Regions from separate parts of the Arthrobacter sp. 05L417 genome, predicted to be linked through region 1. Evidence: predicted binding sites of a transcription regulator. Region 1 holds the regulator's gene; the other holds the start of a gene.

Region 1 (3,652 bases):
CCGGCGTCGGGATTGATGCACACCGGGTGGCCCACCAAAGTGAGCAGCGGGATGTCGTTATGTGAATCGCTGTATGCCCAGCAGCGCTTCAGGTCCAGGCCTTCTTCGTCCGCTACGCGCTGCACAGCCACGGCTTTGGCTGGACCGTGGAGGATCTCGCCCACGAGCCGGCCCGTGTAGGCACCATCTTCAACTTCGCCCACGGTACCCAGGGCGCCCGTGAGGCCGAGGCGCGTGGAAATGACGGTGGCGACTTCGATGGGTGTGGCGGTTACGAGCCAGACCTTGCGGCCAACCCGCAGGTGCTGTTCCGCCAGGGCCTTGGTACCAGGCCAGATCCGCGACTCGATCATCTCGTCGTAGACTTCTTCGCCCAGTTCCTTGATGTCGGACACCTTGATACCGGCCGCGAGGACGAGCGCGGAATCCCGGACGGAATGGACGTCCTCCATCTTTTCGCCCCGTAGCACGAACTTGAATTGCTTCCAGGCAAAGCCCGCGGCTTGGGAAAGGGTGAAGGCCTTGCGTTCGTACATCTTCCGCGCGACGTGGAAGAGGCTGGCGCCCTTCATGAGGGTGTTGTCGACGTCGAAGAATGCGGCTTCGCCGTGCTGCTGCGTTGCGGCCGGCGCGGTGGCCACAACGGCGTTCTTCTCGACGGGCATGCCATGAGTCTAGTCAATCGCCCGGCCTCCTGCCGTTCGCACGGCTGTGCCGACGCTAAAGCGATACCTTTGAACCATGCCAAATCCCGACGTCGTACTCCTCACCAAAGCTGACTGCCACCTCTGCGCCGCGGCGCGTGACGCCGTCGAACGCGTGACCTCAAGCCTTGGGCTCACGTGGACGGAACAATCGATTGACACCGACCCTGTACTGCGCGAGCGCTACGCCGAGGAGATCCCGGTGGTATTCGTGGACGGTATCCAACGGGATTTCTGGAAAATCGATGAGGCACGATTGGTTCGGGTCCTGAAGAAGGCCATCGCAGCCTGAACATGCGTGCAGTGCTTTGTTGGCAATAGAGTGGGAAAACAAAGCGACGCAATGGAGAAGAACGTGACTGCGCTGGAACCGTCCGCCGAAGCTGTATCCGGGGACAAGGACTCTGCCGCGAAGCAGATACCACCCGCGGCTGTGGCCCGGATGACGCTTTACCTGCGCGCTCTGAACTCCCTGCTGGGCGAAGGCGTGGAACGGGTTTCCTCCGAGGCGTTGGCCGAGGCGTCGGGAGTCAGTTCGTCCACGTTGCGCAAGGACCTCTCCTACGTCGGCTCCTATGGAACGCGCGGCGTGGGATACGAGGTCCAGTACCTGAGCCGCCACATCGCGGCGGCGCTCGGCTTGACCCACGACTGGAAAGTGGCCATTGTGGGCGCGGGCAACCTTGGAAAGGCGTTGGCGCGCTACGGCGGATTCGAGTCGCGCGGTTTCGACGTGGTGGCGATCCTTGATGCCGATCCTATGGTCATCGGGAACGAAGTGGGCTGGCTGCGGGTCAGCGACGCCGCCAATCTTGAAACGGTCCTTCAGCGGACCGGCACCAACATGGTTGTGCTGGCCCTCCCGGCCGCGGTGGCGCAGGACGTTTGCGACCGCGTGATCAGCGCGGGTATCCGCAGCATCCTCAGCTTTGCGCCCGTCCTCCTGCAGGTTCCGCCGTACGTGAATCTGCGAAAGGTGGATATGGCCACTGAGCTTCAGATCCTGGCGTATCACGCACAACGGGCGCAGACCCCGGGCCAGGCCATTTAGGCCGAGCCGGGTCTGCGCCCGTTGTTTGTTCTTGGCGGTGGGCCGTGGACCGTACGCCGCGTGGCCTGGCTGCCGTACGCCGCGTGGCCTGGCTGCCGTACGGCGCTGTGCTTAACGGCCGTACGGCGCCTGGCCGTAGGGGTTCGCGAACGGCTGGGCCTTCCGGAAATACGGCGCCGAGGCCGGCAGGTACAACAGCACGATCGCGGCGACGCCCAGGAGGATGGTGATGGTGCCCATGCCGATCTGGGTCAGGCCGAGCAGGGAAATCGCCGCAAAGACCGTGCCCAGGATCCGGGCCCAGTTCTTGCCCTGGCGGACCTTGAACGCAACCAGTGCGTAGAGTCCGGCAAAAATCACCGAGAAAATAACCAGGACGGTGATCAAAATGCTGATGAAGGTGCTGGTGTCAATGCCAGATGCGTTGCTTCCTTGTGCCGACAACGCCTGATCGAGCATGTTCTTGCCTGCCGGCGAGTTCAGCGTAGCGATGGTGAAGGGAATGCCGATCAAGGTCAGCAAACCAGCGGCAAGTATGAGCCAGAAGGAGATGTTGACCAGCTGGGGGACTCCGGACGTGGCAGCGGGCTGCTGGCTGGGCCAAGCGACGGGGCCGCCCTGCCCGTACTGCGGGACGGAAGGCTGGCCGTACTGCGGCTGCTGAGGTGCCTGCTGCCCGTACTGCGGAGCCTGCTGCCCGTACTGCGGAGCCTGCTGCCCGTACTGCGGCGCGGACGGCTGGCCGTAAGGTGACGGCTGACCCTGCTGCGGTGTCTGCTGCCCATACTGCGGAGCCTGCTGGCCGTATTGCGGCTGCTGACCCTGCTGGGGTGTCTGCTGGCCGTATTTCGGCTGCTCAGGTGTGGGATTTTCGCCCGGAGTGGACGGTGGGTACGGAGGGGTGCTCATGGCATTCCTTTGCGTGTCGACTGCAGATACGGCTGCCGGGTGCAACGTGCCCTGCCCCCAGCTCGGCTTAATTCCACCGTACCCCGGAGGCACAGTGCTGGTGATGATTCGCGGTAAGAATTCTCGCTGAACAAGGTTCGGCGGATCTCCCGCGAATCGCGCGGGGACAAAGGGAAGGCCGCGGGGTCCTCTCGGGACCTGCCGCGGCCTTCAGCCATATGTGCTGCGTTGTTCCTATACGAAGTGCTTCCGGGACTCCGGAAGCCACATCAAGACCGTAGCCGCGACGGCTACCGCCGATCCGATGAAGTTGAGGTTAAGGGTAACCACCTGGACCAGCAGGGAAATCACCGCAAACGCTCCCAGGATGGTCAGGACAAGCCGTGCCCAGCGGGAGCCCTCCTTGAGGCGAATGGCAATGAAGATGTAGAGGGCAGCGAACACCAGGCTGAAAATCAGGCCCACAATACCCGGGCCCACCATCATCTCTCCGAACAGGCCGCGCATCGTGAAGATGTTGGCGAAGCTGGCAAGAACACCCAAAGCGGCAGCCGCGACCCACAACCAGTAGGAGATGGTCAACTGCTGCGGCACTCCCGTGGTGTCCCGGAAGCGCTGCGCGACGTTGTTGAAGTCGAGTCCAAAGGTGTTCCGCGCTGGCGCAGCGTAGCCGAGCCCTGCCGGCGGTGCGCTATTCGGGCCCGTTGGCATGCCATAGGCGGGTTGGCCGGGCTGCTGGTATCCGGGGCCGGGCTGCGGGTAGGAGGGAGGCGCTTGGTAAGAAGGAGGTGCTTGGTATCCCTGCGGAGGCTGGTAACCCGCAGGAGGGACATTGCCGGGCTGCGGTGGCTGGGCTCCGGGCTGCTGAGGCTGAGGAGCTTCGTTTGGGTTACTCATGGCATCACTTTAGACCTGAGGTTTAAGGATTCATAGGAAATTCTTGGCTAATTCGCCGCTAAGTATCGGCTTTTCCCCGAACAATAAGCGG
Region 2 (3,652 bases), on a different contig from region 1:
GGGCGTCCTTGCCGATGGTGAACGGGCCGTGGTTCTGCATCAGGACGGCTGGTGAATGGGAGGCGCGGAGCGTGTCCACGATGCCGCGGCCGATCGAGTCGTCCCCGATCAGCGCGAACGGGCCCACCGGGATGGTGCCGCCGAATTCGTCGCCCATCATGGTCAGCACGCACGGGATCGGTTCCCCGCGCGCGGCCCAGGCCGTCGCGTAGGTGGAATGCGTGTGCACCACGCCGCCGACGTCGGGCATGTGCCGGTACACGTAGGCGTGCGCGGCAGTGTCTGACGACGGCGAGAGGTCCGGATTGCCCCACGCGACCGTGCCGTCGCTCCCGGTGTTGATACCGCAAACCGGTGTGCCGTGCAGGTCCGTGACCACCATGAGCTCCGGGGCCAGCGCATCGTAGGACACCCCTGATGGTTTGATAACCATCAAGTCATGCTCGGGGACGCGGGCCGAGACATTGCCTGCAGTCCAGACGACAAGCTCGTAGCGGGTGAGTTCGGCGTGCAGCGCGCACACCTCGGCCCGGATCCGGGCAATCGTCTCCAGCAGGGCGCTCATGCCGAGGCCCCCGCGGGGATCGCGGCAAGCAGCGACGCGCTGTTCCGCTGGATCTTCTTGAGCCGGTGCATGACCTCGTTGGCTCCCCTGCCGAAGTAGTCGTGCAGGGTCCGGTATTCGCGGAACAGCTCCTCGTAGGCGGCTACGTTTTCAGGGATCGGCGTGTAGACGGCGCCCGGCTCGGATCCCATGGCGGCCGCGGCCTCCCGGATGTCCGGGTACTCCCCCGCGGCGACGGCCGCGTGGATCGCCGAACCCAACGCGGGACCCTGGGTGGAGCCGATCGTGGAAAGCGGCAGCCCTGTGATGTCGGCGTAGATCTGCATCAGGAGCTTGTTCTTCAGGAGCCCTCCGGCAACGATGAACTCCTTCACCGGCACTCCGGAGTCGCGGAAGGCGTCCACGATGGTGCGGGTGCCGAAGGCCGTGGCCTCCAGCAGGGCCCGGTAGATGTCCTCCGGGCGCGTCGCGAGGGTCTGGCCCACGATCACTCCGGACAGTTCGTGGTCCACCAGGACGGACCGGTTCCCCGAGTGCCAGTCCAGGGCGATGAGTCCGTGTTCACCGATCTCCTGGGTGGAGGCGAGTTCGGTGAGGTATTCGTGGATGCCCAGCCCTGCTGCTTCGGCGGCTGCATGGTATTCGGGCGGGACTCCGTACTTGGTGAACCAGCCGAAGATGTCGCCCACCCCGGACTGGCCGGCTTCGTAACCCCAAAGACCGTCCACGATCCCGCCGTCGACCACTCCGCACATGCCCGGCACCTCGCGAAGGACGTCGGCGTTCATGACGTGGCACGTGGAGGTGCCCATGATCGCGACGAGCTGTCCCGGCTGCACGGCCCGCGCCGCAGGCGCGGTGACGTGGGCGTCCACATTCCCGACCGCGACGGCGATGCCCTCGCGCAGGCCGGTCCAGGCGGCGGCTTCGGCCGTCAGGTAACCGGCCGCATCACCCAGGCGGCCGATGGTGTGTTCGAGCTTGCTGGACACGAAGTCCGTGAACGCCGGATTCAGGGCCCCGAGGAATTCCCCGGACGGGTAGGCGCCGTCCTGGTAGATGCCCTTGTACCCCGCGGTGCACGCATTCCGCACATAGTTTCCGCACAGCTGCCAGACGATCCAGTCAGCGGCTTCCACCCAGTGGTCGATCGCCGCATACGCTTCCGGGTCCTCCTCCAGGAGTTGGAGGCCTTTGGCGAACTCCCACTCAGATGAAATGAGCCCGCCGTAGCGCGGCAGCCAGGCCTCGCCCCGCTCGGCGGCGAGTGCGTTGATGCGGTCCGCCTGCTCCTGGGCCGCGTGGTGGCGCCACAACTTCACGTAAGCGTGCGGCCTTCGGGCGAAGCCGGGCAGCTCGTTCAGCGGAGTGCCGTCAGCCTTCACCGGCACCATCGTGCACGCCGTGAAGTCCGTGGCAATCCCGACGACGGCGGCAGGATCGATCCCGGCGTCGCGCACCGCTGCGGGGACCGCATGGCGCAACACGTCGCGGTAGTCTTGCGGCACCTGCAGCGCCCATTCGCCGGGAAGGCGGACAGCTGGGCCAGCAGGCTCGCCGGCCAGATCGGCCGGCAAGGCCTCCGTGATGACCGCGTGCGGGTACTCAAACACTCCGCTTCCCAGTTCCTTGCCGTCCCTGACCCGCACCACCACGGCCCTGCCGGAAAGCGTGCCGTAGTCCACGCCGATGACGTAATGTTCGTTGCCGTCCGCTGTGACGTCCATGAAGTCCTCCAATAAGCCAGCCCGCAGCCTTGCGGATTGGTTCTATTGTGAGCGCTAACAAAATTCACGTCAAGCCGTCCAGCCCACATGAACAGAAAGCGATCAGGCGGGAGCCGAAGTACTTTGCCGCACCACCAACTCGGGCTCCACAACGGTGGTGCCGACACTTTCCCCGTTCTCGATGCCGCTCAGCATGAGATCCATGCAGCGCCGGCCGAGTTCCTCGAAGTCCTGGCGCACCGTGGTCAACGGTGGCGTGAAATAGCCCGATTCGGGCTGGTCATCGAAACCCACCACCGAAACATCCTCGGGCACCCGGACACCGGCCTCGTTGAACGCACGCAGCAGGCCCAATGCCATCTGGTCATTTCCCACGAAAAGCGCGGTGGCAGTCCTTTCATCGGCAAGCTTCTTGCCGATGTCATAGCCGCTGCCGGCACTCCAGTCCCCCACCACCAGCAGGTCGTCCTCAAGGCCCGCGGCCTGCAAGGCCTCGCTCCACCCTTCGGACCGGGCCACGCCGTCGATCCAGTCCTGAGGGCCGGCCACGTGCCCGATCCGGCGATGCCCTTGATCCACCAGATGCCTGACGGCCAATTCCGCGCCCCGCCTTTGGTCCACCATGGCACCGCCGACGGAGGCGCCGCCCAGCGACCCCACGGCCACCACGGGAACCCCGGGGTTCACTTCCGCCAACGCGAGCAGGGTTTCCGAATGCGGCACGATCACCACGATCCCGTCCACGGACTGATCCAGGAAATGCCGGACCGCATCAAGGATCGACTCGCGATTGACCGTCCTCAAGGCTGCGATGCTGACGAAATAGCCGGCATCCCTCGCCGCTTGTTCCACGCCGAGCAAGGTGTTCGCCGGGCCGTATTGTGCCAGCTCGCTCGCCAGGACGCCGATGGTCTGGGAACGGCGGGTCACGAGGCTCCGCGCGGCCGTGTTGCGCCGGTAGCCCAGCTCGGCGATCGCCGCCTCGACGCGCTCCCGGGTGCCTTTACTGACGTTGGGGTGATCGTTGATCACCCGGGAGACGGTCTGGTGCGAGACTCCCGCCAGTTCCGCTACGTCTTCAAGCCGTGGCAAGCGCCCGCTGGTATTTGTCATGGGGCTATTGTGCTCGACGTGGAGGCCATGCGGCGAACGGGGCCGCTGTGACTCGCAGGCTAGGCTACCGGTCAGTACAGGACCACAGGCGTGCCGGGGATAGACTCGATCCAAGCCCAACAACCACCATTTGAGGAGTCCCATGCGCGCCACCATCATCCACGGTCCAGGCGACATCCGTGTTGAAGACCGTAACTACCCCACGGTCCAGCTGCCCACCGACGTCGTTGTCAAAGTCACGGCCTCC

The links. Region 1 encodes Rex, which represses fermentation and respiration genes when NADH is low (regulators of the CRP and FNR family bind a similar motif). Its sites were predicted from a motif close to CTTGTGAANNNNTTCACAAG; they were not measured.
Region 2: a site for Rex is predicted at 2,337-2,356, ahead of araB (ribulokinase). Genes of this name have one in related genera too.

Annotation. Positions count from the first base shown of each region.
Region 1 covers NZ_JBFTOG010000008.1:87,300-90,951, forward strand. Annotated here, with positions in the region: gene AC1DJW_RS09030 (HAD family hydrolase) at 1-665, opposite strand, end outside; gene AC1DJW_RS09035 (glutaredoxin family protein) at 742-996, shown strand; gene AC1DJW_RS09040 (redox-sensing transcriptional repressor Rex) at 1,048-1,755, shown strand; gene AC1DJW_RS09045 (MFS transporter) at 1,867-2,664, opposite strand; gene AC1DJW_RS09050 (hypothetical protein) at 2,899-3,561, opposite strand.
Region 2 covers NZ_JBFTOG010000027.1:21,292-24,943, forward strand. Annotated here, with positions in the region: gene AC1DJW_RS17790 (L-ribulose-5-phosphate 4-epimerase) at 1-565, opposite strand, end outside; gene araB (ribulokinase) at 562-2,292, opposite strand; gene AC1DJW_RS17800 (LacI family DNA-binding transcriptional regulator) at 2,395-3,405, opposite strand; gene AC1DJW_RS17805 (zinc-dependent alcohol dehydrogenase family protein) at 3,548-3,652, shown strand, end outside.